3 regions of the Pseudonocardia zijingensis genome follow, and region 3 is predicted to be linked to each of the others. Evidence: riboswitches for the same ligand, from Rfam matches in the RefSeq annotation. Region 3 holds a riboswitch; each other region holds the start of a gene.

Region 1 (10,042 bases), on a different contig from region 3:
TCGACCGCGAGCGCCTCGGGCTTGTCGACGAGGGCGTTGAGCACCTGGTAGTAGCGGGTGGCGGACATGTCGAACAGCTCGCGGATCGCCTGCTCCTTGGCGCCCGCGTACTTCCACCACTGGGCCTCGAAGGCCAGGATCTCGCGCTCCCGGCGCCCCAGTACCCGTGCCGTGCCGCCGACGGGAGGGCGCCCGCTGGTCTCGGTGGCCGACTCCATCACGCTCCTCGGGGGCCTCGCTCAGGACGAATAACAGTCCTGTCATTCGCGTCGGCCATTGAACCACGCGACCCCGACGAGAACGGGGGAGGCGCGCGCTGCCCGATCGGGGAACGCAGGCACCACGTAGGGTCGACTTGTGTCCGTCCGTCCCATCCGCATCATCGGCGACCCCGTCCTGCACCGGCCCACCCGCCCCGTCGAGTCATTCGACGACGAGCTGAAGGCGCTGGTCGAGGACATGTTCGACACCATGGCCGCCGCCGACGGGGTCGGGCTCGCGGCAAACCAGATCGGCGTCGACCTGCGCCTGTTCGTCTACGACTGCCCGGACGAGCAGACGCGCACGCGGGTGCGCGGCGTCGTCGTGAACCCGGTGCTGGAGACCTCAGAGCGGCCCGAGTCGATGCCCGACCCGGAGGACGACGAGGAGGGCTGCCTGTCCGTGCCCGCCGAGCACTTCCCGACGGGCCGGGCCGAGTGGGCCCGCGTCACGGGGGTGGACGCCGACGGCAAGCCGGTCGAGGTGGAGGGGCGCGGATTCCTCGCCCGGTGCCTGCAACACGAGACCGACCACCTCGACGGTCTCCTGTACATCGACCGACTCGTGGGTCGCAACCAGCGCGCCGCGAAGAAGGTGCTCAAGCGCAACGGCTGGGGCGTGCCGGGGCTGTCGTGGGACCCCGCCACGGAGGAGGCCGAGGACGTCTAGTCCCGGCCGGGCGCGACGCGGCGAGCCGCACACAGGGGCCGCCGCGGCGACCGTCACGTCATGCTCGCGCCGAGCGGCGGCGTTGGATCAGCGGGACCCGGGCCGACGATGCGCGATGGCAGCGAGCCGCACACACGTGTCGCCGCGACATCCGCAAGGTGCTGTTTGCGCCCTGATCAGCCGCGCCCGATCGAGCCGAGCAGCACACCCCTGCTGACGCCGCAACAGCGCAGTACGACTCGCGCCAACCGACGGCGACCGATCACGCCGAACAGCACCCCACAGCAGCACGCACAACCACCAAGTCCTTCCCGACGACTCCGCCCCGGCCGGCGAACGCGACGACAGCGAGCCGCACACGCGTGTCGCCCCGACAGCCTCCACGTGCTGATCGACGCCGGTCCGTTGATCAAGACCCGGCACCGCGACGGTGGTGCGGGAAGTACGCTCCGGCCGCATGCGGATCTACGCCGAGCGCCCGGGCCGGGCCGGGCTCCAGCTGCTGGCCGACCTGCTGGCGCTCGGTTGGATCTGGCTGACCGCCTTCGTCGCCCGCACGGTGCACGACTTCGTGCTCGCGATGCAGGGGCCTGCCCGGACGCTGGCGGGGGCGGGTGAGTCGGTGCGCGGGGCGTTCGACGACGCAGCGCGCACCGCGGCGTCGCTGCCGTTCGTCGGCGACGACCTCGCGCGGGCGCTCGGCGCAGGCACCGGCGCGGGCGAGTCGCTGGTGGCGGCGGGGCAGGAGCAGATGGAGGCGATCGCGCGGGTCGCGTTCGGGACCACCGTGGCCACGGTGGTGCTCGGGGCGATGCCGGTGCTGTTCGTGTGGCTGCCGCTGCGGGTGCGCTACGCGCAGCTGGCGCAGTCGGCGGTGACGGCCCGCGCCGTCGACTCCGACCTGCTCGCGCTGCGAGCGCTCACCCGCAGGCCGGTGCGGCAGCTCATGCGGGTGGCGCCCGACCCGGCGACATCGTGGCGGCGCGGCGAGCGTCCTGTGCTGCACGCGCTGGCGGCGCTGGAGTTGCGCAGCCTCGGCCTGCGCGCGCCGCGGACTCCGCCGGACTGAGCGCACCCGCGGTTCAGAACGCCACGTTCCTGAACCTGGGGTACAGCAACGTGGCGTTCCTGAACTTCGGGGCCTCACCCCGACACCGTCACCCGCTTGTCGTCGGACAGCACCGGGCGGCCCTCGCCGTCGGAGGGGTCGTCCTCGCTGATGCGCACCGTGTACTGGCCGGGTTCGAGGGTCACGGTGAAGGCGAAGGGGGCGAAGCGCTGGCCCTCGGCCGTGCTCGCGACGCCCTCGCGGACCACGGCGCCGTCGCGCAGCACCGCCCAGCGCACGGTGGCCTCCCACACGGCCGCCTCGCCGCTCACCTCGACCTCGCGGCCGACCTGGGTGTCGTCGGCGGGCGAGTCGATCTGCACGAGCGAGCGCACGGCGTAGGGGTCGCCGCGCCCGATCGGGGCGGAGGTGTCGACCGAGCCCCAGAGGGCGGACTCGGTGGAGCCGTCCACGAGGATCCGCACCGGGTCGGTCGACTGCATCGCGCCCTGCACCGTGTAGACGAGCTGCTGCACGGTGAGCTCGGCGAGGTGCGGGTCCGACGGGCCGGACCCGACGCCGGTGAGGTCGACGACGATGGCTCCGCCCTCGCGGCGCACGGGCCCGCGCAGGGCGCTGCCGGCCGGCCAGTGGCTGCGGTAGTCGGGGTCGATGCCGGTGGGGGCGGCGAGCATCTCCTGCACGGCCGCGCTCGCCGGGTCGTCCGTGACGACGGCGTGGAATTCCCGCTGCAGCCGCGGGCCCGCCGCGGTGTCGGCCACGTAGTACACGGGCACGGCGACACGCTCGCCGCCGCCGTCGGGCTGCGGCGCGGGGGACGGCCCGGGCGCGGGCTCGGGTGGGGCGGACGTGCCGGGGACGGGGGCGGGTGGCGTCCCGGGCACGGCGCTCGGCGGGGCCGTCACCGGCCCCGGAGCGGGGTTGCCGCAGCCGCCCAGCAACGCGAGGACGACGAGCACCCACCCGTGTCGCCCGTCCATCCGATCACCTCCGGGCACAGGTTCCCGCGAGCCGGTCGGGTCACCCGTCCGGCACGCCGCACCCGCTCGGGTGGCTGCCTCAGACGTCGACCTCGGGCGAGGAGGCCTGGGCCCAGTAGCGGCGGGGGATGCGCCCGGCGAGGCGAGCGGCGCGGCCCGCCTCGACCGCGAGTCGCATCGCGTGGGCCATGCGCTCCGGGTCACGCGCGCGGGTGACGGCGGTGGCGAGCAGTACGGCGTCGCAGCCCAGCTCCATCGCCTGGGCGGCCTCGGACGCCGTGCCGATGCCCGCGTCCAGCACGACCGGCACGCCGGCCTGCTCCACGATCATCTCGATGTTGTGCGGGTTGCGGATGCCCAGCCCGGTGCCGATCGGGGAGCCCAGCGGCATGACGGCCGCGCACCCGACGCCTTCGAGCTTGCGGGCGAGCACCGGGTCGTCGTTGGTGTAGGGCAGCACCGTGAACCCGTCGTCGACGAGCTGCTCAGCGGCGTCCAGCAGCTCGATCGGGTCGGGCAGCAGGGTGCGTTCGTCGGCCACCACCTCGAGCTTGACGAGGTCGGTCTCGAGGGCCTCCCGGGCGAGCCGGGCGGTGAGGACGGCCTCGGCGGCGGTGCGGCAGCCCGCGGTGTTGGGGAGGACCTCGATGCCGAGGCGGCGCAGGAGATCGAGCACGCCGGTGCCGGTGACGGCGTCGATGCGGCGCATGGCCACGGTGGTGAGCGCGGTGCCGGAGGCGACCAGGGCGCGTTCGAGGATCTCCAGGTTCGACGCGCCACCCGTTCCCATGATCAGCCGGGACGGGATCTTGCGGTCGCCGACGACCAGCATTTCGTCCATGGTCAGCCTCCCTGCACCGCTGTGAGCACCTCGACACGCGCACCGTCGGCGAGCTCGACGGACGGCCAGTCGGCCCGCGGCACCACCTCGCCGTCGACGGCGACCGCGACCCCGTGCTCCGGGGCGCCGAGCACGGCGAGCGCGTCACGCACGCGAGCACCGTCTGCGAGCTCGCGCTGCTCTCCGTTGATCCACACCTGCACGTGCTACCTCCTCACCATCGAGAACCGGGCGGGGTCTGCGGCGCGCACCGGCTCGGGGACGGCGCCGCCGCGCAGCAGGGCGAGCACGGCGTCAGCGCTGACGGGCGCGAGCAGCATGCCGTTGCGGTGGTGGCCGGTGGCCACGAGCAGGCCGTGGGGGCCGAGCGCCCCGATCAGGGGCAGGTTGTCCGGGCTGCCGGGCCGCAGCCCCGCCGCGCTCTCCACCAGCGCGTACTCGGCGATGCCGGGCAGGATGCGTTCGGCGTCGCGCAGCAGGTCGCGCACCCCGCCGACGGTGACCTGCGTGTCGAAGCCGAGCTCCGCCTGCGTGGCGCCGATGACGAGCCCGCCGTCGTCGCGGGGGACGACGTAGACCGGTCGGCCGTCCACGAGCGCCCGCACCGTGCGCTGCGGCGGCGGGAAGGCCCCTGCCCGGTGCGCGATACGCAGGATCTCCCCCTTGACCGGGCGCACCAGGCCGTCGAGGGCCGGGTGCAGCGCGGCCGAGTGGGCGCCCGCGGCGACGAGCACGAGGTCCGACTCGACGTCGCCGCCGTCCGTGCGCACGCCGGTGACCTGCTCGCCGTCGTCGAGGACGGCCCGGACGGGCTGCTCCACGACCCTGGCGCCCGCCCGCTCGGCCGCGACGCGCAGCGCGGCCAGCAGCACGCGGTTGTCGACGGCGAGGTCGCTGGGCACCGACAGACCGCCGCGCACGTCCGGGCCCAGCGCGGGTTCGAGGCGGCGCAGCTCCCGCCCGGAGAGCCGCTGCACGTCGCGGCCCAGCCGGCCCAGGAACGTGGCGAGGGTGTCCAGCTCGGCGCGGTCGCCCGAGCCGGTGGCAGCGACCACCGTGCCGTCGGTGCGCAGCCCTGCCGGGCGCCCGGCGGCGGACTCCAGCTCGGCGGCGAACGCGGGCCAGGCCCGCACCGCGGCCTCGCCGAGTTCCAGCAGCTCCTCCTCGCCCGGCCACGCCTCCGTGACGGGCGCGAGCATGCCCCCGGCCACCCAGGAGGCCCCTGACGAAGGCGCGGGGTCGAACACCGTGACCCGCAGTCCGGCCTGCGCCGCGCGCCAGGCGCAGGACAGGCCGATCACGCCTGCCCCGATCACCGTCAACGAGTTCGACATCATCTCCGCTCCCTGCGCCGGCATGACCCGGATCAGGTTCGACGGTCGGGATCTGTCGGATCCCCTCTCAGCCCGCAGTACGGACTCCCGTGCGCCACCTTGCTCTTCACCCTACGCCGTGTCGTTGGCCTCCGCTTCGCTCCGGCGGGCTCGCAGGCTCTCCAGGCCCGCTCGCTCGTCGCCGATGCCTCCCTCGTTCCCGAGGCAACGCGTAGGGTCGCCGAGCGTGCCTGCCCTCGACGGCGCCACCGTGCGCAAGCGACTGGACGACGCCCGCCTCTACCTCTGCACCGGCGCCCGCCGCCGCACCGGCGATCTCGCCGGGTTCGCCGACGCCGCGCTGGCCGGGGGCGTCGACATCGTCCAGTTGCGGGACAAGGGCCCGGACGGCCCGCTCGAGGCCCGCGACGAGCTGGCCGCGCTCGAGGTGCTCGCCGAGGCGTGCGCCCGCCACGGCGCGCTGCTGGCCGTGAACGACCGCGCCGACGTCGCGCTCGCGGCCGGGGCGGACATCCTGCACCTGGGCCAGGACGACCTGCCCGTCCGGTGGGCCCGCGAGGTGGTGGGGGACGAGGTGGTGATCGGGCGCTCGTCGCACAGCCCGGAGGAGACGGCGGCCGCCGCCGACGAGCCGGGGGTGGACTACTTCTGCGTCGGCCCGTGCTGGCCCACGCCCACGAAGCCGGGCCGCCCCGCTCCGGGGCTCGATCTCGTGCGCACGGTGGCGAGTCGCGCGCCTGAGCGCCCGTGGTTCGCGATCGGCGGCATCGACCACGCCCGTCTCGACGAGGTGCTGGCGGCGGGTGCGAAGCGCATCGTGGTGGTGCGCGCCATCACCGAGGCCGAGGACCCACGCGCGGCGGCGGCGGCGTTCGCGGAGAAGCTCCGCAGCTGACGTCCCCACGGTACGAGCGGCACCTCCGTCCGATAGAGCGGTACGGGTGTGCCGTTCGTCCGGCGGTCAGCGGGTGCGGAGCGTGCGGCGGGCCGCCCATCGCGCCCGGTACCAGCGGAGCACCCAGAGCCAGCCCGGCCGCTCGGCTCGCGCGCGATGGCGGCTGCCCACCGGTCGCCGCCGCGTGCTGCGGTGGCTCGTGGTGCCCACGACGCGGTCGAGCGGCGGGCGGTGCAGCGCCGAGTCGCCACGACGTTCTCCGACGAGCACCCACGCACGGGTGCCCGACCGCTGCCAGATCCGTGTTTCCGGCGCGGTCTGCGTGTGCGCGGCGACCTCCACGACGTCCAGGATGTCCTCCGGCCGCGCCCGAGTCGTCACGGCTCGCGGGCATCTCCACTACCGGCTGGCGGGGGTGCACGGCGCCGTTCGCGAGACGTAAGGATCATGCGCCCCGGTCCGGGGCTAGCGTCCTCCCGTGCCGGTCACCGTCGCGCGGAGATCGCGGATCTCCGGGAGCGCAGCCGATCTCGCCGTGGTGCTGGCGGCCGCGCTCGTCGTGGTGGCCGCGGCGGTGGTCGGACGGGCGCTGCTGGCGGGCGGCACCGACATCTTCCTGCCGTTCCCGCCCCTGCTCGCCGAGTGGCTGCCGCACGCGGGCCCGGGCACCCCGGCGGCCCTGGCCGTCGCGGCGCTGGTGGTGGCGCACGGGCCCGCGCCGGCGCAGCGGCTGACCTGGGGCCGGCTGCTCGCCGTGGCGTACGCGGGCGCGGTGGCGTGGACGGTGTCGCTCGCGCTCGTGGACGGCTGGCAGCGCGGGGTGGTCGAGCGGCTCACCAGCAGCCAGGAGTACCTGCACGACGTGCCACGCGTGGGCGACGTCGGCACGCTGCTGCGCACGTTCGCCGACCACATCCTCACCGACCGGCCCGGCTTCTGGACCACGCACGTGGGGGCGCACCCGCCCGGCGCGCTGCTCACGTTCGTCTGGCTGGACCGGCTCGGCCTGGGCGGCGGTGGTGCCGCGGGGCTGTTCGTGATGCTGGTGGGGGCGTCCGCGCCGGTCGCGGTGGCGGTGGCCGCGCGGGCCCTCGGCGCGGAGGACCTCGCCCGCCGCGCGCTGCCGTTCGGCGTGCTGCTGCCCGGCGCGGTGTGGGTCGGGGTCTCGGCGGACGGGATGTTCGCGGCCGTGCTCGCCTGGGGCGTGGCGCTGCTCGCGATCGGGAGCACCGGGCGGGGCCTGCGGGCCGACCTCGCGGCGGTGACGGCCGGGGTGCTGCTGGGCTGGTGCCTGTACCTGTCGTACGGGCTGGTGCTCGGCGGGCTGCCCGCCCTCGCGGTGCTCATCCACACCCGCAGGCTGCGGGCCGGCCTGTTCGCGGCCGCCGGGACGCTCGCGGTGGTCGCCGCGTTCACCGCGAGCGGGTTCTGGTGGTTCACCGGCTTCGAGCACGTCCGGGTGATCTACGCGGCCAGCATCGCGCAGACGCGGCCGTACTCGTACTTCGTGTGGGCCAACCTGGCCGCGGTGGCCTTCACGGTGGGGCCCGCGGTGGTGGCGGCGCTGCGGCGCGCCCAGGCCCTCCCCACCGGGGTCGTGCTGCTGGTCGGGGCCGCGGTCGCCGCGATCCTGCTGGCCGACCTGTCAGGGATGAGCAAGGCCGAGGTCGAGCGGATCTGGCTGCCGTTCGCCGGGTTCCTCGTGCTCCCGTGCGCCCTGCTCCCGCACCCCCGGCGCTGGCTCGGGGCGCAGGCAGCGCTGGCGCTCGCGGTCAACCACCTGCTGCTGACGGTCTGGTAGCGACGCCGAAGAGGAACAGGTGGACACCGGCCGCGACGGTGACGGCGATCTCCTCGTCGGTGGGCACGGCGCCCCGGTAGGACGGGTTGTCGGCCGCGATCAGCCGCATGAGCTGGAGGGCGGCGCGGTCGGGTTGGTCGATCCGTAGCAGCCCTCGCCCGGCCAGCTCACGCAGCCGCTCGCCCAGTGCACGGCGCACGCGGGCCGGCCCGATCTCCTGCCACGCGTCGATCGCCTCCTGCGGGATGTGCCCGACCTCGGCGTTGACCTGGCGGACCAGCGCGAAATGCGCCCCGTGCTCCTCCCGCACGGGGCCGGCGAAGGCGATCCCGAACTCGACGAGGTCGGCCTCCAGGTCGACCACCCGGTGCAGGTAGCGCTCGATGATCGCGATCTGGGCGTCGGCCACGCGGGCGGCGCTGTGCTGGATGACCGCGCTGAACAGCTCCGCCTTGTCGGTGAAGTGGTTGTAGACGGTGCGCGTCGACACGCCCGCCTCGGCGGCGATGGCGTCCATGCTCGCCCGGGTGTAGCCGTCGCGGGCGAAGACGGTGAGCGCGCCGTCGACGACCGCGCTGCGCTTGTCGCCCCTGACCATCGCCCCATCCTTCGTGTTGCCACGCTCGTTGTACTTATTGCTACGCTCGTTGTACTTTGACGCCATGGTACGCATCGCCATCGTCATCGGGAGCACCCGTCCCGTCCGCCGCACCGAGGTCGTCGCCCGCTGGGTCGCCGAGGCCTGCGCGCGGCACCCGGTCGCCCAGGCCGGGAAGGCGAGCTTCGACGTCATCGACCTCGCCGACCACGACCTGCCCGTGCTCGACGAACGCGCCGCCGCGCTGTGGGCCGACTACCGCGGCGCCCACACCCGCCGGTGGGCCGCGACGATCGCCCCGTACGACGGGTCGTCTTCGTCACCCCGGAGTACAACCACTCGTTCCCGGCCGCGCTGAAGAACGCGATCGACTACCTGTTCGCCGAGTGGAACGACAAGGCCGCCGGCTTCGTCAGCCACGGCGTGCACGGCGGGGTCCGCGCCGTCGAGGGGCTGCGGCTCGTGCTGGCGGAACTGAAGGTCGCGACGGTGCGCAGCCAGGTCGTCCTCAACACCTTCACGGACTTCGAGCTCACCGCCCCCGGCGACCCCGGGGTCTGCCGGCCCGGGGAGCACGAGCAACAGGCGCTGCACGACATGCTCGACGAGCTCGTGGCCTGGGCGGCGGCGCTCAAGCCGCTGCGCGAGACCGCGAGCGCGGCCTGAGCAGCAGCCGCACCGCGTAGAGCAGACCCGAGAGCACGAACATCGCGGCCACCAGGGCCAGCCATCGGCCCAGGTAGGGCTCCTGGTCGAGCCCGGTGGCCGCAAGGTGCGTCTCCCCTCCCTGGCGGATGATTCCCGGCAGGAAGACGAGAAAGGTCAACCCGGCGCCCAGCAACGGCACGCGCACGTGGTTGACCAGCGGAACCGGCAGCCGGGTGAGCAGCCGGTCGGCCAGCGCGTAGAGCGGGAACAGCACGAGGTCGTGCACCACGGCCGCGCCGACGAACCAGCACAGCACCCGCAGCAGCGCCGGGTCCCCCAGCAGGAACGAGGCGGCGTACGCGGCGGGGGCGACGCAGGCCAGCAGCGCCGCAAGGTGGGCGGGCGAGGCCCCGTAGCGGTCGGTGAACCGGCGCATCACGCCTCCCGGAACTCGATCGAGCGCACCCACTTGGTGCACCGGACGCCCGGCAGGGCCGGCACGACGATCCGCGCGGGGAAGCCGTGGTCGAGGCTCAGGTCGACCCCGTTCACCTGCAGCGCGAGCAGCCCGTCCGGGTCCAGCACCTGCCCGGGGGTCAGCGTCCCCCTGGCGAACGGTCCGTCCTCCAGGGACGCGACGGACGCCGCTGCCGGCCGGGGCACCCCGGCGAGCTCGGCGAGGTCGCGCAGCCGCACGCCGGTCCAGGTCTGCAGCGTCGACCAGCCCTCGACACACGCGATCGGCAACCGGGCGGTGTGCTGGGGCAGCGCCATCAGTTCGGCGCGGGTGAACGTCCGCGGTGTCGGGCCGGCGAGCTGCAGCGTCCAGTCTGCGGGCGGGGCCACCCCGGCCGCGGCGGCGGTGCGGTTCACCGGGAACCCGTTCGGGCCGTCCTCGGTGGTGCGGCCGCGGGGCAGCAGCAGGGCGAGGTGGCGCGCGGGGCCG
Region 2 (10,042 bases), on a different contig from region 3:
GCGCCGAGGTCACCGACCACCTGCGCCCGGGCGGGAACGAGATCGAGGTGGTGGTGCGCGGCACGCTCGCCGGCTACCTCGACGACGCCTCCCCCACCGCGGGCGTGTACGCGGGCCAGGTCCGGACGGGCCTGTTCGGCCCGGTCGTGCTGCGCAGGCACCGGGACCCCTCGTGATCAGCGGGGCGCGTCCGGCGGGGTTGCGGCCCCGGGAGCACTAGACTGGATCCGTTCAGAGGTCTCGGGAGGCGGTCGTGACGGCGGGGACGAGCCCACGAGGCGTCCCGAGCATGAAGGACGTGGCGCTGCGCGCCGGCGTCTCGCTCGGCACCGTGTCCAACGTCCTCAACCGCCCCGAGCTGGTGAGCGACCGCACCCGGCAGCGGGTGCTCGCCGCGATCGCCGACCTGGGTTTCGTGCGCAACGAGTCGGCGCGCCAGCTGCGCGGCGGGGGCAGCCGCACGCTGGCCTACGTCGTGCTCGACACGTCCAACCCGTTCTTCACCGACGTGGCCGAGGGCGTGCAGGAGGCGGCGGACGCCGCGGGTCTCGCGCTCTTCCTGTGCAACAGCGCCGAGAGCGACGCCCGGCAGACGAGCTTCCTCGACCTGCTCGAGCAGCAGCGGGTGGAGGGGGTGCTGATCACCCCGGTGGACGTCACCGACCCGCGCATCGCGGCGCTGGCCGGACGCGGCACGCCGGTGGTGATCGTCGACCGCGGGGCCGGTCCGGACGGCTGCTCCGTGGCCGTCGACGACGTGCTCGGCGGCGAACTCGCCGTCACGCACCTGCTGGAGACCGGCCACCGCCGCATCGCGTTCGTCGGTGGCCCCCGCGCGATCGGGCAGGTGGCGGACCGGATCGCCGGGGCGGAGAAGGCCGCAGCCCGCGCGTCGGGCGCGGAGCTGGTGATCCTGGAGACCGCGGCGCTCAACGTCGCCGAGGGGCGCCGGGCCGGGGAACGCATTGCCGGGATGCCCGCGGCGCGGCGTCCGACGGCGGCGTTCTGCGCCAACGACCTGCTCGCGCTCGGGCTGCTGCAGCAGATGGTGCGCCTGGGCCTGCGCGTTCCCGACGACCTCGCGATCGTCGGCTACGACGACATCGAGTTCGCCGAGGCCGCCGCCGTGCCGTTGACCTCGGTGAGCCAGCCCCGCCAGCTGCTGGGGCGCACCGCCGCCGAGCTGCTGCTCGAGGAGGCCCGCACCCCGGAGAGCCACGAGCACCAGCAGGTGGTCTTCGCCCCCGAACTCGTGGTGCGCGCGTCCACGCGGCTGCGGCCGGCCTGACACCCCGTCCCGAATGCGGGACCCGCTTCGGGGCCCGCAGCGGGCATCGGTAGCGTCTGGCCCCACCGTTCGGGGGAAGGGGTCGGCAATGGCGTGGTGGTCCCGCGAGGGACGCGATCGTGGATCGGCCCGCCAGCGGGACCGGCGGGAGGATGCCGCCGCCCTCGCCGAGCGCAACGCCGACGGCGTCAGCTACTTCGCGGCCGGCCGGGTGGCCGAGGCGATCCCCCGGTTCGAGGACGCCTACGAGGGGTGCATCGGCACGTTCGGCGGCGACCACCCGCACACGCTCACGGTGGCGGGCAACCTCGCCGCGGCGTGCGTGGCCGCCGGGGAGCGGCGCGGCCTGGAGCTGATGGCCGCGAACCTCGCCGACCGGGTGCGCGTGTTCGGCGACGACGACCCGCGCACGCTCACCGCGGCCGACGCGCTGGCCTCGGCCTACCGTCTGGCGGGGCAGGCGAGCGATGCGGTGGAGCTGTCCACGCGCGTCACGGCGGAGCGCCGCCGGGTGCTCGGGCCCACCCACCCGGACACCCTCGTCTCCCGCATGGGGATGGCGCTGGCGCGGGCCGCTTCCGGGGACGTCCTGGCGGCCCTCACGCTGCTCGAGGTCGCGCTGCACGACGCGGAGCAGGCGCACGGCGCGCGTCACCAGCACACGATCGCGCTGCGGGCGAACGCCGCGGGCTGCCTCGCCGCGCTCGACCGCGCCGACGAGGCCGTCGTGCTGTTCCGGCAGGCCTTCGAGGACGCGTCGGCGCTGCTCGGCGCGAACCACCCCGACACGGTCGCGCTGCACGACGAGCTGTCGGCCGTCCTTCAGGACGGTGCGCCGCGCAGCGCGGCGAGCAGCTCCGACTCGACCTCCGCGAACCGCGTCGAGGTGATCAGCTCGACCTGACGCGGGCGGGGCAGGTCCACCACCACCTCCCGCCGCACGCGGGTCGGGCGCGGGCCGAGCACCAGCACGCGGTCGGACAGGAACGCCGCCTCGCGGATGTCGTGCGTGATCAGCAGGACGGTCCAGCCGAAGCGGGCCCTGACCTCCTCCAGCCAGCTCTGCATGTCGGTGCGGGTGAGGGAGTCGAGCGCGCCGAACGGTTCGTCGAGCAGCAGCACGGCGCGGTCCTGCACGACGGTGCGCAGCAGCGCGGCCCGCTGGCGCATCCCGCCCGAGAGCTCGTGCGGCCGTGCCGACTCGAAGCCCTCCAGGCCGAACGGCGCGAACAGCGGGCGGGCCCGTTCCCGGGCCGCGCGCCGCGACATGCCGGCCACCTCGAGGCCGAGCGTGGTGTTGTCGAGCACCGTGCGCCACGGGAAGAGCAGGTCGCGCTGGGGCATGTAGGCGACGTGGTCGACGCGCCCGGTGGCGTCGTCGCCGTCCACCAGCACGCGCCCCGCGTCCGGGAGCTCCAACCCGGCGATCGCGTTGAACAGCGTGGACTTCCCGCAGCCGCTCGGCCCGATCACCGAGACGAACTCCCCCGGCGCCACGTCGAACTCCACCCCGTCCAGCACGGGGAGGGGACCGGGGAACGCCTTGTGCAGGCCGTCGACGGCGAGCTTGCGGTCAGCCACGGCGCCACCAGGGGATCACGAGCCGCTCCACGGCGTAGGTCAGCAGGAACAGCGTCACCGACAGCAGAGCCGTGACCAGCACGGCGGCGAGCACGAGGTCGGTGCGGAAGGAGTTCTTCTGCAGGCTCATGAAGATCCCCAGCCCGGCCGTGGCCCCGACGTACTCGGCGAAGATCGCGCCGGTGACGGCGTAGGTGATGCCGATGCGCAGCGCCGTGAAGAACCGGGGCATGGCGCCGGGCAGCCGCACGTAGCGGAACTGCTGCCAGCGCGTGGCGCCCATGCTGCGCAGGAGGTTGGTGGCCTGCCGGTCGGTGGCGGCGAACCCCTCGATCAGCCCGACCGTGATCGGGAAGAAGGTCACGAGGGCGATCACCACGACCTTCGGGAACAGGCCGAACCCGAACCAGATGATCAGCAGCGGGGCGATCGCGATGATCGGCAGCGTCTGCGAGGCCACGAGCAGGGGCGTGAGGGCGCGGCGCAGCCACGGAGAGAAGTCCACCGCGATGGCGATCGCCCAGCCCAGCGCCAGCGACACCGCGAACCCGACTGCGGTGACCTGCAGCGTGGGCACGGTGTGGGCCCAGATCTGGTCGCGGAACGCCCAGCCCTGCTCCAGCACCCGCAGCGGCGAGGGCAGCACCTGCGGCCGCACGTCGGCCGCGGTGACGTACCACTGCCACGCCACGAGCCCCGCCGCCACGAGCACCAGCGGCGGCACCGCCCGCCCCCACACCCGCGAGTCTCCCGTCCCGACCGCCCGAGTCCCGCGTTCCACCGGGGCGAGTCCCCCGTGGCGTCGCGGTGAGATCCCCGTTTCGGCGGTGCCGCCGTCAGGCCGGCGGTGCGAGGTAGTCATCGGTGAACCAGGTGGTGAAGTCGGGACGCTCGGTGAGCGGGCCGCCGTCCGGCCCGACGAGCACGCCGGAGTCGAACACCCACCCCGAGTAGCCCGCCCACATCTGTGCCGTCTGCGTGCCCACGCGGCCGTTCTCGTCGCGCAGGAACCGCTCGGCGAGCATCTCCTGGCTGCGCGTCACGAGCTCCGGCTCGGTGAACGCTCCGGGGTTGGCATCCATGAGCAGCTGGGCGGCGCGGTCCGGGTCGTCGGCCGCGAGCTGGTAGCCCCGCTGGGCCGCCTGCACGAACTTCGCCGCGAGGTCGGGGTGCTCGGCCAGCCAGGGCGAGTTCCCGATCAGCAGCACGTTGTAGGCGTCCGGGAAGCCGTAGTCGGTGTAGGAGAACGTCTTGAGCGGCTGCCCGCGCAGCTCCGCCTCGATGCCCTCCCAGGCCACGAACGGCTCGGTGAAGTCGACCTCGCCCGCGTAGAGCGCCTCGTAGGCGGCGGTGCCGAGCACGACCGTGTCGAACTCGCCCCTGCCGCCGTCGGCCTGGATGACGGCGCGCATCTTCGGCTCCTCGTAGGCGGCGCCGAACCCGCCGTAGGTCGTGCCGTCGAGGTCGCGGGGCGAGGTGATGTCGGCCCGGTCGGCCCGCACCGCGATCTGCGTGGCCCAGTGCTGCAGCACGGCCATGACGGAGGTGATGTCGGCGCCCGCCGCCTTCGAGAACGTGAAGGAGTCCTGGAAGCTGACGCCGAACTCGGCGGCGCCGGAGGACACGAGTGTGTCGGGCGAGGTGTTGTTGTACGGCAGGAGCTGGACGTCGAGGCCTGCTTCCTCGAACCAGCCCTCCTGCTGGGCCACGAAGAGCCCGGTGTGGTTGGTGTTGGGCGTCCAGTCGAGGGCGACGCGGACCGTCTCCGACCCGCTGCCGCCGCCGCAGCCGGCCAGCAGCAGAGCCAGCACCGCGCCGAGGGCGGCCAGGATCCGGGGGACGCGTACGGGTGCCACGAGTTCCTCCCTACGCCGGTACTAACCGGGTCAGGTGCGAACGGTCAGCGGCCGGTCCTGCCGCCCTCTCAGCCTCGGAACGCGAGGCTCCCGTGGGTCGGCACGAGGATACGTCGTGGGGCGGCCCCGCTCACCCCGGCCCGCGGCCGAGTTCCCGCGCCCCGACCCCGCGACCGCGGCGCGAGCCGGTGTAGGCCCACGCCCGCAGCCTGCGCAGCGGCGGGGACGGGACCAGCTGCGGGTGGGTGTTGTGGACGGGGTCGAACGCCACCGGACCGCCCTCGTGCGGCGCCTCGAGCACGAGCCGCCCGACGGCACGGGTGACGCCGTGCTCCCGCTCGGTCAGGGTGAAGGCCATCGGCGCGGCGACGGTGGCGGGGTCGGCGCCCGAGGTCGCCAGCCGGTCCTCCGGCTCGAGGCCGAGCACCACCCTGGTGCCCGCGGCCGCGTACGGCATGAGCGTCGTGTACGGGCGCCGCGTCCACCCGTGCGACGGGACGAGCACCCGGTTGCCACTGGTGAAGAGCACGTCGAGCACGTGGCCGCCGATCTCGGTGCGCACGGCGACGCCGAGCAGGTCGGGCAGGCCGCCCGGCGTCCCGGCGCCCTTCGACAGCCGCACGAGCGCGGGCCGCTCGCCGGTGCCGCCGAGCGCGTTCGCGAGCACGGAGTCCCGCTCGGTCAGCGCGACGCGGGCGTCGAACAGGGCTCCGCGGGAGTGCAGCGCGGGCGCGGAGCGCCACCGCGCGACGCCCGCGAACGTCGCGGAGACGAGCTGGCGCAGACCGGGCACGGTGATGTCGTTCCCCGCCTTCCGCCGGGGGAACCGCTCAGCGCACCGCCCGTTCCCGCTGGAACGCCTGTTCTCGCTGGAACACGGTGAACAGGAACAGCAACGAGGGCACCAGGAGCAGGGCGCCCGCCCCGAGGACCCACAGCACCGTCGAGAGCACCGCGGGGTCGCCCGCCGCCGCGGCGACCGTCAGCCCGGGCAGCATGATCGGGTACTGCGCGACACCCCAGCCCCACAGGACCGCGGTGACGGCCAGCGCCGCGGTCAGGCGGACGAGCACGTAGCGGCGGGCGACCAGCAGCCCGAGCGACGCGACGCCGGCGAGCACGCTGACCACGGCGACCGGGAGCGCGCGGCCCGTGAGCCCGGCGAGGAGACCGGGTGCGTCCGCGCGGACGACCAGCAGCGCGGCGATCGTCGCGATGCCGACGAGCACACCGGTGCCGAGCGCCCGCCTGCGGAATCCCTCCGCGAGCTGGTCCCGCCCGGCCCGCCGGGCGTCGGCGCAGAGGAATACGGCGGCGAGGTACGCGGTGGTCCCGACGGCGAGCACGCCCGCGGTGGCGGACGTGGGGTTCCACCAGCTGCTGATGATGTCGCCCGCACCGATCCGCGCCGGTACGCGCCCGGACGCGACGGCGCCGACGACGGTGCCGAGGAAGAACGGCGTGACCACCGAGGAGAAGGCGAACGCGGCGCCGTAGAGGCGCTGCAGCGCGAGCTCCTCGCTCGCCTTGCGGAAGGCGAAGGCCGCTCCCCGCGCGATGATGCCCAGCGCCGCGAGGGTGAGCGGGATGTAGAGGGTGGCGGCGAACGGGGCGAACGCGGCCGGGAACGCCGTCCAGAAGAGCGTGATCACGAAGATCAGCCACACGTGGTTGGCCTCCCAGACCGGGCCGATCGAGTGCTCGATCAGCTCGCGCTGCGGCCGCCCGCGCTCGGTGCCGCCCGCGAGCAGGTCCCACAGGCCGGCCCCGAAGTCGGCGCCGCCGAGCAGCGCGTACAGGGTGAGCCCGATCCAGAGGATCGCGAGCAGCGCGTCGGCGGCGGTCACCGCGCACCCGCCCGCTCCTGCGGCGCCACCGGGCCGCGGCGGGCCAGCCGCCGCAGCACCGCCACCGTCGCGACGGTCAGCACCACGTAGACGGCCAGCACCGTCACCAGACCGGCCACGAGCCCGGGATGCGGGTTGACCGCGTCCCGGGTGAGCAGCACGCCGTAGACGACCCACGGCTGGCGGCCGACCTCGGTGACCACCCACCCGGCCTCGAGGGCGAGCGCGGCGGCCGGCCCGGCGAGCACGGCCGCGCGCAGGAACCAGGGCGAGCGGGGCAGGTCGCGCCGTCGCCACCAGGTCCACGCGAGCCACGCGCCGAGGGCGACCAGCGCGAACCCGATCCCGACCATGATCTGGAAGCTCCAGTGCACGACGTTGACCGGCGGGCGCAGGTGCGGCGGGGCCTGGTCGAGGCCGAGCACCACGGCGTCCGGGTCCCAGTGCGCCAGCAGCGAGAGCGCGTTCGGGATCTCCAGCGCGTAGCGCAGCTCGCCGTCGACGAAGACGCCGCCGAGCGAGAGCGACGCACCGGCGGTGCTCCGGGCGATCCCCTCGATCGCGGCGAGCTTGAGCGGCTGGTACTCGGCGAGGAAGCCCGCCGCCCAGTCGCCGACCACGACCTGCACGGGGGCGAGCACGGCCGCCACGGTGAACGGGACGAGGAACCCGAGCCGGTGGTGGCGGTCCCGCCGCCCCCGCAGCAGCCCGACGGCGTACACCGAGGCCACGCCGAACCCGGTGACCATGAACGCCGCGACGATCATGTGGACGGTCTGCGGGGGCGTCGCGGGGTTGAACATCGCCTCCCACGGCCGCACACCGGTCACCCGGCCGTCGACGAGGTCGAAACCCCGCGGCTGGTTCATCCACGCGTTCGCCGTGACGACGAAGAAGGCCGACGCCACCCCCGCGACCAGAACCGGGACGCCGGTGAGCACGTGGATGCGCGGCGGCAGCCGGTCCCACGCGTACAGCCAGATGCCCAGGAAGATCGCCTCGATGAAGAAGGCGAACCCCTCCAACGCGAAGGGCAGCCCGATCACGTCGCCGAAGGTGCCCATCAAGCCGGGCCACAGCAGCCCCATCTCGAAGCTGAGGATCGTGCCCGACACCGCACCGACCGCGAACAGCACGCCCATGGAGCGCGCCCAGGTGCGGGCGAGGCCCTCCCACGCCGGATCGCCGGTCCGCAGCCCCCGCCACTCCGCGAAGACCGCGAGGCCGGGCATGCCCACGCCGAAGCACGCGATCACGATGTGCCACCCCAGGGAGAAGCCCATCTGCGTGCGCGCCGCCACCAGGTCACCCGGCGTCGCGGCGGCCGCGAGCCAATCCGGAACGCCCATGGCACCTCCCCGTCGCCGCAGGGCTACCCGCGTGCGGCCGAGTCACGCAGGCGCGCTTATTCCTGCAGTGCCCCTTGTCACAATCGCCCACCTCGGGTATCGCGCGTGATCCTCCGGTTGTCGACAACACCGTGACCTGCGAGGACACGAAATCGACAACGGGCCTCCGGACGCGGGGCGACCCCGAATCTGAGACGATCTCAGGGCCCGTTGAGATAGTGTTGATCGCGTAACGGGTTCCACCGGCGATCAGCCGGTCAGCGGTAGAGAGACGACCGATCTCGACTCCCGGAGACGGGAGCCGTCCGGCGGGGGCGCAACACCGGACGACTTCAGCGGGGGCTGGCACCGGCCGCACCGACGATCGGCACGACCTGCACGGATGCACTCGAGCACCCGCCGCCCACGGGGTGCTCGGGCATGCCCGCGTGCCCGGTCGGCGACGACCGAACACGAGCTGATCTTCGGACGACGGCGTCCGGCCGTCCGTTTCCGAACACCGGATCCGAGGTGACCTTTCCTTCCCTCGGATCGCCCGTCAAGAGGGGGAAGAATTTCGTGAAGACCAGGATTTTCATCGTCGGTTCCGGGGTCGTCGGTGCCGCGACGGGTGAGGGTTTCCTGAAGGCAGGCCACGACGTCACGTTCGTCGACATCTCCGAGGTCCGCGTGCGGGAGCTGCGCGACCGCGGGTGGGACGCGCGCACCACCATCGACCTGGCCGACGAACCCGAGTCGCTGATCTTCCTGACGCTGCCCACGCCGAACGACGGCCACCGCTACGACCTGTCCGCGTTCAGCGCGGGCACCGCGTCCGTGGGCGAGGCCCTCGCCGGCTCTGCGGCCCGCCACGTGGTGGTCGTGCGCTCCACCGTTCCCCCGGGCACCACCGAGGGCCTGGTCAAGAACACCCTGGAGGAGCACTCCGGGATGAAGGCCGACGAGGGCTTCGGGCTGGCCTCGAACCCCGAGTTCCTGCGCGCGGTCTCCGCGGCCGAGGACTTCGCCAACCCGTGGATGACCATCATCGCCAGCCGCGACCCGCAGAACGTCGAGCGGCTGCGCGCGGTGCTCGCCCCCTTCGGCGGCGAGCTGCGCACCTTCTCGAACCCGGCCGAGGCCGAGTTCATCAAGAGCGCGCACAACATCTACAACGCCACCAAGATCAGCTTCTGGAACGAGATGTGGCTCGTCGCCCAGCAGCTGGGCCTCGACCTCGACCCGATCGCCGCCACCGTGGCGCGCTCGGCCGAGGGCTCGATCAACCCCGAGTACGGCATCCGCGGCGGCGCCCCCTACGGCGGGGTCTGCCTGCCCAAGGACACCCAGGGCTTCCTCGGCTTCGCCGACACCGTCGGCGTGGACATGCCGCTGCTGTCGGCCGTGGTCGAGGTCAACGACCGGCTCGCCGCCATCGTCGACCACGAGGTCGAGACCGCAGCCCACGCCGACGCCGGTGACCTGCGCGAGCAGAGCATGGCCGCCACCACCACGGGGCAGCGCGAGTCGGCATGAACCTCCCGATCTACTACTACGTGCTGGGCACCCCGCTCGGGGTGCTCGGCCTGATCCGCTGGGGCACCTGGCTCGTGCGCCGCATCCCCGCGGTGCTCTACAAGCCCGTGATCAACGAGCACCGGCTGCCGCTGTCGATCGTGGTGCCGGTGTACCAGGAGGACCCGGAGATCCTGGCGACGGCCATCGAGTCCTGGCTGGCCAACGACGTCGAAGAGGTCATCCTTGTCATCGACGCCTCCGACACCACCTGCCAGGACGTGGCGGCCCGGTACCCGGTCACCGTGCTGATCACCGACGTACCCGGCAAACGCGACGCCCTGCGCCGCGGCTGGCGGGCCGCGCGCACCGAGCTCGTGGCCCTCGTCGACTCCGACACGATCTGGGCCGACGACGTCGCCGTCGAGGTCGCCAAGCCGTTCGCCGACCCCCGCATCGGCGGCGTCGGCACCCGGCAGTCGGTGTACGGATCGCGGGGCTTCCTCGCCCGGATCACCGACATGTTCCTCGACCACCGCTACTTCGACGAGAACGCCGCGCAGTCGCTGCTCGGCAAGGCCGTCTCGTGCCTCTCCGGTCGCACCGCCGTCTACCGGCGGGAGCTGC
Region 3 (10,042 bases):
CTCGAACCGCGCCGCGGAGAGCGCGTCGTCGCGCGCCTGGGCCCGTGGGTGCTCCTTGGCGAGGTCGGCGGCGTGCGCGGCGATCTTGTAGGTGATCACGCCGGTCTTCACGTCGTCGCGGTCGGGCAGGCCGAGGTGTTCCTTCGGCGTCACGTAGCAGAGCATGGCGGTGCCTGCCTGGGCGATCCTGGCGGCGCCGATCGCGCTGGTGATGTGGTCGTAGCCGGGCGCGATGTCGGTGGCGAGCGGGCCGAGGGTGTAGAACGGCGCGCCGCCGCACCACTCCTCCTCCAGCCGCACGTTCTCGTCGACCTTGTGCAGCGGCACGTGCCCCGGGCCCTCGATCATCACCTGGACGTCCTTCTCCCGCGCGATCGCGGTGAGCTCGCCCAGCGTGCGCAGTTCGGCGAGCTGCGCCTCGTCGTTGGCGTCGGCGATGGAGCCGGGCCGCAGGCCGTCGCCGAGGGAGAACGTGACGTCGTAGGAGCGGAAGATGTCGCAGAGCTCGGCGAAGTGGGTGTGGAGGAACGACTCGCGGTGGTGGGCGAGGCACCACGCCGCCATGATCGAGCCGCCGCGGGACACGATCCCGGTGACGCGCTTCGCCGTGAGCGGCACGTAGCGCAGCAGCACGCCCGCGTGCACCGTCATGTAGTCGACGCCCTGCTCGCACTGCTCCACCACGGTGTCGCGGTAGACCTCCCACGACAGCTTCGCGGGATCGCCGTTCACCTTCTCGAGGGCCTGGTAGATCGGCACGGTGCCGATCGGCACCGGCGAGTTGCGCAGGATCCACTCCCGCGTCTCGTGGATCTGCCTGCCGGTGGACAGGTCCATGACGGTGTCGGCGCCCCACCGCGTGGCCCACACCATCTTCTCCACCTCCTCCTCGATCGAGGAGGTCACGGCGGAGTTGCCGATGTTGGCGTTGACCTTCACCAGGAACCGCTTGCCGATGACCATCGGCTCCGACTCCGGGTGGTTGCGGTTGGCCGGGATCACCGCGCGGCCCGCGGCAACCTCCGACCGCACGAGCTCCGCGTCCACGCCCTCCCGGATCGCCGCGAACCGCATCTCGGGGGTGATCACGCCGGCCCGCGCGTGCGCGAGCTGGGTGCCCGGCTCGCGCGCAGCGATCCAGGGCGCGCGCAGGGCGGGCAGGCCGGCGGCGAGGTCGATCGTGGCGCCGTCGTCGGTGTACGGGCCGGACGTGTCGTAGACGTCGTGGTGCTCGCCGGTGGACAACTCGATGCGGCGGACCGGCACGCGCATGCCGTCCGGCCCCTCCAGGTACGTCTTGTGCGAGCCCCGGATGGGGCCGGTCGTGACGGACGGCACGGCAGAGCTCATCGCTCTTCTTCTCCCTACGTCGGCATTACCCGGACAGGTTCTGCGGTCGGCCTCGGCCCTCTCAGCCCGTGGTGTGCACGAGCTCCCGCGATGTGTTCAGCCGCGTCGAGATCAGACGTCCTGCTCCCACCAGCTGCGCACCGCCCACAACGGCGAGATCGGGCCGTGGCCCTTCCCCAAGGGGTAGGAGTGGCGCACGGCCTCCACCACGTAGCGCTTCCCGAACGTGACGGCCTCCGGCACCGTCATCCCCCGGGCCAGCCCGGAGGCGATGGCCGAGGCCATGTTGTCCCCGCCGCCGTGGGTGTTGCCGGTGTCGAACCGCGGACCCGGCAGCTCGGTGAAGGTGTGACCGTCGTAGAGCAGGTCGATGCACACGTCGGTGTCCTCGCGCAGGTGCCCACCCTTGATGAGCACGTACCGGGGGCCGAAGGCGTGCACGACCTTGGCCGCCTCGTACTGGGCCGCGCGGTCGTGCACGTCGACGCCCGCGATCAGCCGCACCTCGTCGAGGTTGGGGGTGGCCAGCACCGCGCGCGGGAACAGCAGCGTGCGGTAGGCCTCGAGGGCGGTGTCGGCGAGCAGCGGGTCGCCGTGCATCGACGCCGCCACGGGGTCGATCACCAGCGGGACACCGTCGCCGCCGATGCCGACGCGGTCGCAGGCGTCCACGATCGCCTCGATGATCGGGGTGTCGGCGAGCATCCCGGTCTTGGCCGCGCCCAGCGGGATGTCGGTGGCCACCGTCTCGATCTGCGCCGCCACCGTCTCGGGCGGGATCGGGTGGAACCCGCTGACCCCCAGCGTGTTCTGCACCGTGACCGCGGTGACCGCCACGCAGCCGTGCACCCCGCAGGCGGCCATCGCCCGCAGGTCGGCCGCGACACCCGCGCCGCCGCCGGAGTCGGTGCCCGCGATCGTCAGCACCGTCGGGGGTCTGGTGCCCACGGTGGGCTCGGTCATCCTCGCCTCCCTACGCCGGCATTACCCGGACAGGTTCGTGCGGTCGGCGGCGCCGTAGCCACCCTCTCAGCCCGCTGCTGCGAGCTCCCGTCGCCGTCGACCGTAACCCGTCCGGGGCGACGAGGGGAAGATCCGGCACCTCCGCCGTGTTGCCACCACACATGCCGCTCGAAGGTGAATACGAGATCAGCCCGACCGGATGGGTGCGGGAGCAGACCGAGAAGATCTTCGAAACCGGGACGACGGAGAGCGTCGAGGTCAAGGGCCGCCCGGTCATCCTGCTGACGACGCGCGGCGTCAAGAGCGGGAAGCTCCGCAAGGTGCCGCTCATGCGCGTGGAGCACGACGGCGTCTACGCCATCGTCGCGTCGCTGGGCGGGGCCCCGAAGCACCCGGTCTGGTACCACAACGTCAAGGCCGAGCCGCACGTCGAGCTGCAGGACGGCACCGTGACGAGGGACTACCGCGCCCGCGAGGTCACCGGCGAGGAGAAGGCCGTGTGGTGGAAGCGGGCCGTCGCGGCCTACCCGGACTACGAGGACTACCAGAAGAAGACCACCCGGGAGATCCCGGTGTTCGTACTGGAGCCGATCGAGGACTGAGCCGTTCACACCCCGCCCCCGTCCACGGCGGCGAGGTAGGCGCGCAGGACGGGCGCCGGGATCTGGGGGGCGTTGCCCCGGGACCGGCGCGCGTCGTGCTGGATGTGCGTGACCGCCGCGACACGCAGCCGGCCGTCCTCCCGCACGAGCACCGGCCCGCCGGAGTTGCCGCTCTGCACCCGCCACGGCGTCCACAGCTCGGCGCTGCCGTGGCGCAGCACGAGCCGGCCGAGCCCGATCGCGGGGAGCGGCACCGGGTGGGCGGGCCAGACGAAGCGCGGGACTCCGCCGTGCGGGTAACCGACGGAGAGGGCGAGCGCGTCGAGCGTGTCCGCCGTCGAGATCTCGAGGTGGCCGACGGGGAGGCCCGCGGAGTCGATCCGCAGCAGCCGCAGGTCGGTCTGCTCGGCGAGGCGCTTCCGCTGCGGTGCGTCGAGGTGCGGGAGGTGCTCGCCGAGCAGCTGAGCGAATCGCTCCGGATCCGGGCGTGGGAGCAGTACGGCGTCGCGCGTGGTGCCGGCGATGCTGACGCGGGCCGAGCGGGCCGTGCCGATCACGTGATCGTTGGTCACCAGGTCGGCGTGGGCGCCGTCGTTGCCGACCACGAACGCGGTGCCCCGGCTCGCCCGCGTCTGCACCCACCCCACGGCGTCGACCTCCCGGGGCGGGTGCTCCGGCAGCTCCACGGCCTGCAGCGCCGTTCGTGGCCAGCCCGTCACGCGGAACCGGCCCGACACCACGACCCGGCCCGGCGCGGTCGGGCCCGGTGCGGGGGCCACCAGGTCGTCGAGCGACCCGCGCGGGGCCACCACGGGCTCGGCCGTGCGGATCACCGGTGGCCGCCGTGCGTGCGTCCGCCAGACGAGCACCCCGGTGGCGACCGCGGTGCGCGCCCAGCCGGCCGACGCCGACCAGCCCGGGACGACGCCTGCGTCGACGAACGGCGAGTGGATCAGCTCGACGGTGGCGCCGGCCCCCAGCGCCGCGCCCGGCGGGCCGACGAGACGTTCGAACAGGCACATCCCGCCGAAGACCGCGACGGCCGCCGCGACGCCGCAGGTGATCAGTGCGGCCGGGTCGTCGGTGCGCCCGGCCACGACCAGGATCGTCGACGCGGTCCAGCCGCCCGCGAGCATCGCGACGGCCGGCAGCGCCCACCACAACGCCGCGCCGAGCAACGGGAACCGGAGCTGCGCCACCGGCTCCGGTCCGACGCGCAGCACGCGCGCCGGGTCGGCCCGCTCGATCTCCACCATCATCATTCCCTCCCGAGGAATTCCTTCATCAGATCGCTCCAGGTGGCCGCGAATCCGGGACCCGGCTGCGCGCCCCGTCGAGCACCACGGCGAGCGCACCCAGCCGGTCGAGTTCGGCGTACCGCTCCTCGCTGATCGCGACGACAAGGCCGTCGGCGTCGTGCCACGCGAACGCCACCAGCCGCTCGACGACGTCGGCCGCCTCCGCCGCCGGGACGTGCTCGCGCACTTCCGCCGCGAGGCGATCGGCCGCGAACACGAACACGCCGCCGTCGGCCCGCCGTCCCACCGCCTCCCGGCGCATGTGCGTCAGGGCGGACGTGAGCAGCCGGGTCTCGGCCGGGCCGAAGCCCAGCCGGTAAGCCTGGTCGGGCAGCCGCTCGCCCGGGTGGGCCCTGGCCGCCACCGGGGCGGCGTCGCGCAGCTGCGCGCGCACCCGGTCGGGCAGCCGCCCGGCCGCCACGATCCGGCTCATCAGGTCCACCCGGGCCGCGGCCACCAGCCGCCGCGCCGGGTCGCGGATCACGGCCAGCAGCTCCGCCCGCCGCTCGACGACGTGCCGGTAGCCGGCGAGCAGGTCGGCCTCGGTGAGCACACCGAAGACCGCCTGCGCGGCGCGCGTGTCGAACAGCGCCCCGTCGATCACCAGCTGCAGGTGGGCCTCGGCGGATTCGGAGTCGAGCGTCAGGCCCGCGTTGAAGTCGACGAGCCCGATGTTCCCGGCCGCGTCGGCGACGAGGTTGACCTCCTTCACGCCGCGCACGTCGACGTCCCCGATCACCTCGGCCGCCGCGTGCAGCCGGGCCACCTGGGCGAGCCGGCGCGGGTCGTCGAGGTCGACCGGACCGCCGTCGCGGTGGTAGCCGACCTCCACCCGCTCACCCGCCCGCAGCACCACCGCCCCGCTGCCGTCCCGCACGTCCTCGGCGACGACGGCAGGCCACGTGGCCACGGCGGGCACCCCGAGCACCCGGTAGGCGGCCGCGGTGTCGAGGCTGCGGTCCAGGTCCAGGCCGCGCCGGTGCACGACGAGCCGGTCCCGGCCCGCGGCGACGTGCACGACCGCGGGCCGGCCGAACGAGTCGCCGAGCGTCCCGAGGTACGCGAGGGCGGGCAACCGGGGATCGGGTGACGCCGGCCGGGCCGGGCCTGCCTCGACGTCGCGGTCCACCGGCCGCCTGCCCGTCTCGGGTGCGCCCCCGTACAGGCCCAGCAGGATCTCCCGCTCCAGCGCGAGCGTGGTGCGCTCGTCCTGCCCCGCGTCGGCGACGGCCCTCGGCACGATCACCGCTCCGCGCGCGACGTCGAGCACGTAGTGCACCCGCAACCCGCGCACGTCGATCGCGTCGGTGACGAACGGCCACAGGCCGGCCGCCTTCCAGAGCCCGCTCGGGCTGAACCGGTCCCGGTCGCCGGGCTCCATCCGCTCGCGCCGCCACAGCTCGCGCACCTCGTCGAGCACGCGCGCGACCGCCGCCGGATCGGTCACCAGCACGAGCCCCTGGTCCGATTCGGCGATCACCACCCCGTCCCGGCGGACCGGGTCGGAACGGCCCCACCCGGGCACCGCCACCGCGGCCGCCGCCGCACCGCCGGCGTCCCCCGCGAACACCCAGAGCCCGACGCCCATGAGCAGACCGGCGCCCACCTGCCACGGCGGCCGCAGCTCGTACCAGGCCTTGACGATGCCGGGCAGGACGGCGCTCCCCGGCATCCGCGGCCACAGCGCGGCCACCAGCGTCACGAGCGCGGGCACGACCGCGAGCAGGATCCCGGCTCCGGCGGCGACAAGGCCGTACCCGGTGGCCGCCGCGACCCAGCCGATGCCCGTACCCAGCAGCACCCACCGCGCCCGGGTGAGCTGCCTGCCGCCCCACGCGAGGGCCGCCTCCCCGGCGGCCCGCAGCGTGCGGCCGACCCAGCGCGCGCCCGCCCGCACCAGCCGGTAGCCGGCGTAGGCCACGCCGAGCACCACGAGCGCCTTGAGAACGGAGTGGTCCTCGGCGCCGGTCGGCGCGGCCTCGTGCCGGGGCGCGGCCTCAGCCGTGGCGCTCCTGCCGAGCACGTCCACCAGCGCCCACCAGACGGCCGTGCCGAACCCGGTCACCGCCAGGGCCGAGGCGATGCCGAACCCACCGGTCCGGCCGGGACCGGGCTGGGCCTGCCGCAGGTGGTGCCGGACGGCGGCGACGGCGTGAGCGGCGGGGCCGTCCGCCGGCTCCGGCAGCTCGCCTTCCAGGTAGGCGAGCAGGCCGGCCGGGGGTTCCCCGGGGACCGTCCATCGCGCGAGCAGTCCGGCCAGCGGGTCGCCGAGCTCCGCGGGGAGCTGGTCGACGAGCACGCGCAGGCTGTGGTGCGCCCGCTCGACGTCGGCCCGGCTCGGCCGGTGGTCCGCCGGGGGCGGGGCGAACGCCCGCCGGAGCGCGGCGACGCCGGCCTGGTCGACCGCGTGGTGCACCTGCACGCGCCACGCCGCCGGGCGCCCGAGGTCGAGGGCGGCGTCGGCGAGCAGCGTGGCCTCGGCCCCGGCGAGGGGACCGCCCACCTCGCCGGCGAACAGCGCGGCGGCCCGCTGGAGCGCGATGTCCGACGCGGCGGTGTCGGCTGGAGGTCCGCGGGCGGCGTTCAGGAGCAGCCACCACTCGCGGCCCAACGCCACCAGCCGCTCGAACACCGCGTGGAACTCGGCGTCGGGCAGGTGGCTGAACCGGCGTGGTCCCAGCTCGCCTGCGACGTCGTCCAGGGCGAGCTCGACCCTGCGCAGGTGGCGGCGCGCCTCGCGCGCCCGGCCTTCGCCCAGCACCGAGCCGGCCAGCTCCAGCCGCACCGAGACGTGGTCGAGCAGCAGGTCCGGCGTGGCACCTTCGGCGCGGGCCGCGGTTCGGCCGCCCGCACCGGCGGCCACGAGCAACGGGCCGGCCAGTGCGGTCGCCAGCCCGCTGACTTGATCGACCTCGACGACCATGCCGACGACCTCGCCCCCGGGGGCGAGCACGGGGCTGCCCGGCGCGGCGGTGTCCAGCGGTGCCGCCAGGGTGATCGTCGCGAGCCCGGTGGCGACGACGGGAGCGAGGGTCAGCCGCAGCACCCCGGCCGCGTCCCGGCCTGCCACCAGCAGCGTCCGGCCGGTCGCCACGATGTCGGGGGACACCGCGAGCGGCACGGCGTGCAGCCCGGGCACGTACAGGACGGCGACGTCGGCGGTGCCGAGGTCGGCTCCGAACAGCGTGCGGCCGACCCGGCGGGCCCACTCGACGAGCGGCTGCGCCACGCCGAACGACTCGGGCGCGAGGGCGATCACCGTCTCCGGGGTCACGCCGTCGACGGTGATCTCCGACAGGTCGCGGTCGCCGAACAACCGGAGCGGCGCGAGGACGAGGTGCGGGGCGATCGCCCACCCCGTGCCGAGCAGCGTGCGGCCGTCGCGGATGGCCGGTACCGAGTCGACCAGCCGCGGCGTCCTGGGTACCTGGCCGGCCGGGCCCGCCGGGAAGGCGTTCACCAACCGCGTGCGGCCGCCGTGGATCCGGTGCACCACGAGCACCAGCTCGGCGGCATCGGCGGCGTCCGGTCCGAGCAGCCGCAGCCCGTCGGGAACGCTGACGGCGACCCGGTGCACCTCCGTCCGGCCGATCACCGCGTCCGCCCCGGGTGAGGCCGCCCAGGCCTGGCCGACCAGCGCGCGCAGCCAGCCGGCGCGTTCGAGCGGGCGCAGCGGCCGGTTCGAGCCGACGAGCCAGGATCCGGCCCGGGCGGTCAGCGCGCCGTGCGGCGCCAGCGCGGGCGGCAACTCCAGCCCGAGACCAGCGGGGAGGCGCGGTGCGGGCTGCGGCTCGCCCGAGCGGCCGGCGACGCCGACGACGTCCCCGGTGTCGATCGACAACTCGGGATGGCCCGCCACCGCGGCACGCACCAGCTCGATCGGAGCGGAGAGCTCCCCGGCGAGGTTCGTCAGGGTCCGCCGAGCACCGTCGCGGTCGATCAGGTCGAAGGCGCGCAGGCCGACCCGGTGCAGCACGGCCGGGTTGGTCACCGCGGCCCGCAACTCGGAGTGCCGCGCCTCGGCCTCGTCGAGCGCACGGATGGCCCGGTCGTCCACCCGCACGCGCCACGCCTCGGGGCGGGCCACCCCGTCACGGGCCGCGGCGAGCGTCGCGACGCCCGCCACGAGCCGCCCGAGAGCCGCATCGACCCGGCCGAGCTCCCACGCTGCGGACGCCGACTCGGGCCCCGCCACCGCCACCGCGATCAGCCGCCGGACGTGGAGCGACCACATGATCGCGGCGGGGAGGCTCCGCACGAGCTCGACCAGCCGGTCGTCCAGCTCGACGAGCGGATCCTCCGCCCAGAGGCCCTGGCGGACCGGCTCGGGCAGCTCGAGGATCCGCTCGAGGAACAGCGCCCGGTCGCTGACGACCGTCAACCCCTCGAACCGCACCTGGACCACGGTCACCTGATCCATTCCCGCGGCAGCGAGCATCTCGGCCAGCCGCTCGCTCAGCTGGTCGACCAGCACCAGGGTCGACTCGCCCGACTGCGGGTCGACGGCGCCCGCGGCGCGCAGGGCGAGCTCGTCGGTGCGGCGCCCGACGGCACCCGCCGCCGTCCGCTCGACCAGCGCCGCGCGCACGAGCTCCACGTGCACCTCGGACAGCGCGACCCGGAGGCCGGCCTCGTCGAAGGCGATCGCGCTCGCGCGCTGCGACGCGTCGGCCAGCAGCCGGATGATCTCGGCCTCGTCCTCGGCGTGGGTCAGCCCGTCCTCGTTGCGTTCCGCGGCCCGGCCCTGGCGGTGGAAGAAGTCCTCGTGCGCCAGCAGCCGCTCGAGCAGTCCCGCCCGGCGCAGCCGGAACAGGGTCGGGGCGAACACCACGACTGCGTCGCGGCCGGCCCAGTAGTAGCCGAGGAGCCGTCCCGGCAGATCGGCGAGCCCCGCGTCGCGCAGCAGGTCGTACACCGTCTCGTCCAGCGGGATCTCCAGGATCGCGGGGGGCGCGCGCGGGCCGGTGCCACCCGGCTCGTGGGTGAACCCCAGCCGCTCCAATGTGGGCAGCAGCTGCTCCCACCGGTCCTGCCGGCCCTCGCCCCACCTGCCGTTCAGGACCGCCCCGCTGGTGGGCGGTAGCAGCCGCGCCCTGGTGAGCAGGTAGCGGATCGCCGTGTCCATGCCGGCCGCGGCCAGGTCGGTGGTGGTCTTCAGGACCAGGCCCAGGTTGACGACGAGGCCGCGGTACTCCGCGATCTCGACGTCCGTGGCGTCGGCGACGGCCGGGCGCGCCCGGTCGGGGTCCTCGACGGCACGCAGCAGCGCGACGCCGAGCGGGGACACGCGGTACGTCGACGGCCGGCCGGAGGGCTCCTCGAGGACGAGACCGAGGCCCTGCAGCTGGCCGATCCTGGCGAGGAGCACGTCCGCGGGGAGGCCGGTCGTCGCGCGGAGCCGTCCGACGGTCACCCCGGTGGCGAGCAGCGCCAGGAGCTCGTGCGTGGTGACCGGCGTGTCCAGCCGGTGCAGCCGGGCGATGACGCCCGCGAGCGTGCCGACCTCGCTCTGGTCGCGCGGTGACAAGGTGTCGAGCAGGTTCGCGAAGGTCACGAGGGCGCTCGCGCGGCTCCCGTCAGCGGTGTCCGACGCCGTGCGCGCGTCCCGGAGCCAGGTCACCGCGCGATCGGACAGCGCGTACCTCATCGGCCGCCTCCGGTCCGCGACGAGAAGACCCCAGTCCACGAGCCGGGTCAGCCAGAGCCGCAGGGTGGGCTCTGGCCCCGGGAAGCCCGCCGCGACCTCGGCGGTGCTGCGGGGACCTCCTCCGACGAGGTGCAGCAGGTCGCGCACCGTGAACACCGGCGCGGGAACCAGGCCGAACCTGC

What was found. Region 3 has a riboswitch for thiamine pyrophosphate ahead of thiC (phosphomethylpyrimidine synthase ThiC). Riboswitches for the same ligand answer to the same signal wherever they lie in the genome.
Region 1: another riboswitch for thiamine pyrophosphate. It lies ahead of thiO (glycine oxidase ThiO); the one in region 3 lies ahead of thiC (phosphomethylpyrimidine synthase ThiC).
Region 2: another riboswitch for thiamine pyrophosphate. It lies ahead of ACFPL3_RS18870 (ABC transporter substrate-binding protein); the one in region 3 lies ahead of thiC (phosphomethylpyrimidine synthase ThiC).

Annotation. Positions count from the first base shown of each region.
Region 1 covers NZ_JBHSKO010000007.1:9,279-19,320, forward strand. The annotation lists gene ACFPL3_RS15965 (DUF3263 domain-containing protein) at 1-218, opposite strand, end outside; gene ACFPL3_RS15970 (peptide deformylase) at 358-930, shown strand; gene ACFPL3_RS15975 (hypothetical protein) at 1,388-1,999, shown strand; gene ACFPL3_RS15980 (GerMN domain-containing protein) at 2,074-2,979, opposite strand; gene thiG (thiazole synthase) at 3,059-3,820, opposite strand; gene thiS (sulfur carrier protein ThiS) at 3,823-4,023, opposite strand; gene thiO (glycine oxidase ThiO) at 4,027-5,157, opposite strand; TPP riboswitch at 5,147-5,255, opposite strand; gene thiE (thiamine phosphate synthase) at 5,381-6,049, shown strand; gene ACFPL3_RS16005 (hypothetical protein) at 6,116-6,430, opposite strand; gene ACFPL3_RS16010 (hypothetical protein) at 6,528-7,850, shown strand; gene ACFPL3_RS16015 (TetR/AcrR family transcriptional regulator) at 7,822-8,448, opposite strand; partial or broken gene ACFPL3_RS16020 (NADPH-dependent FMN reductase) at 8,513-9,114, shown strand; gene ACFPL3_RS16025 (hypothetical protein) at 9,080-9,532, opposite strand; gene ACFPL3_RS16030 (molybdopterin-dependent oxidoreductase) at 9,532-10,042, opposite strand, start outside.
Region 2 covers NZ_JBHSKO010000008.1:251,189-261,230, forward strand. The annotation lists gene ACFPL3_RS18845 (hypothetical protein) at 1-176, shown strand, start outside; gene ACFPL3_RS18850 (LacI family DNA-binding transcriptional regulator) at 290-1,288, shown strand; gene ACFPL3_RS18855 (tetratricopeptide repeat protein) at 1,377-2,192, shown strand; gene ACFPL3_RS18860 (ABC transporter ATP-binding protein) at 2,111-2,869, opposite strand; gene ACFPL3_RS18865 (ABC transporter permease) at 2,862-3,608, opposite strand; gene ACFPL3_RS18870 (ABC transporter substrate-binding protein) at 3,706-4,725, opposite strand; TPP riboswitch at 4,716-4,829, opposite strand; gene ACFPL3_RS18875 (hypothetical protein) at 4,856-5,518, opposite strand; gene ACFPL3_RS18880 (cytochrome d ubiquinol oxidase subunit II) at 5,556-6,572, opposite strand; gene ACFPL3_RS18885 (cytochrome ubiquinol oxidase subunit I) at 6,569-7,921, opposite strand; gene ACFPL3_RS18890 (2-dehydropantoate 2-reductase N-terminal domain-containing protein) at 8,480-9,436, shown strand; gene ACFPL3_RS18895 (glycosyltransferase) at 9,433-10,042, shown strand, end outside.
Region 3 covers NZ_JBHSKO010000045.1:3,967-14,008, reverse strand. The annotation lists gene thiC (phosphomethylpyrimidine synthase ThiC) at 1-1,350, opposite strand, end outside; TPP riboswitch at 1,345-1,449, opposite strand; gene thiD (bifunctional hydroxymethylpyrimidine kinase/phosphomethylpyrimidine kinase) at 1,462-2,313, opposite strand; gene ACFPL3_RS40840 (nitroreductase family deazaflavin-dependent oxidoreductase) at 2,475-2,915, shown strand; gene ACFPL3_RS40835 (S1 family peptidase) at 2,921-4,177, opposite strand; gene ACFPL3_RS40830 (hypothetical protein) at 4,200-10,042, opposite strand, start outside.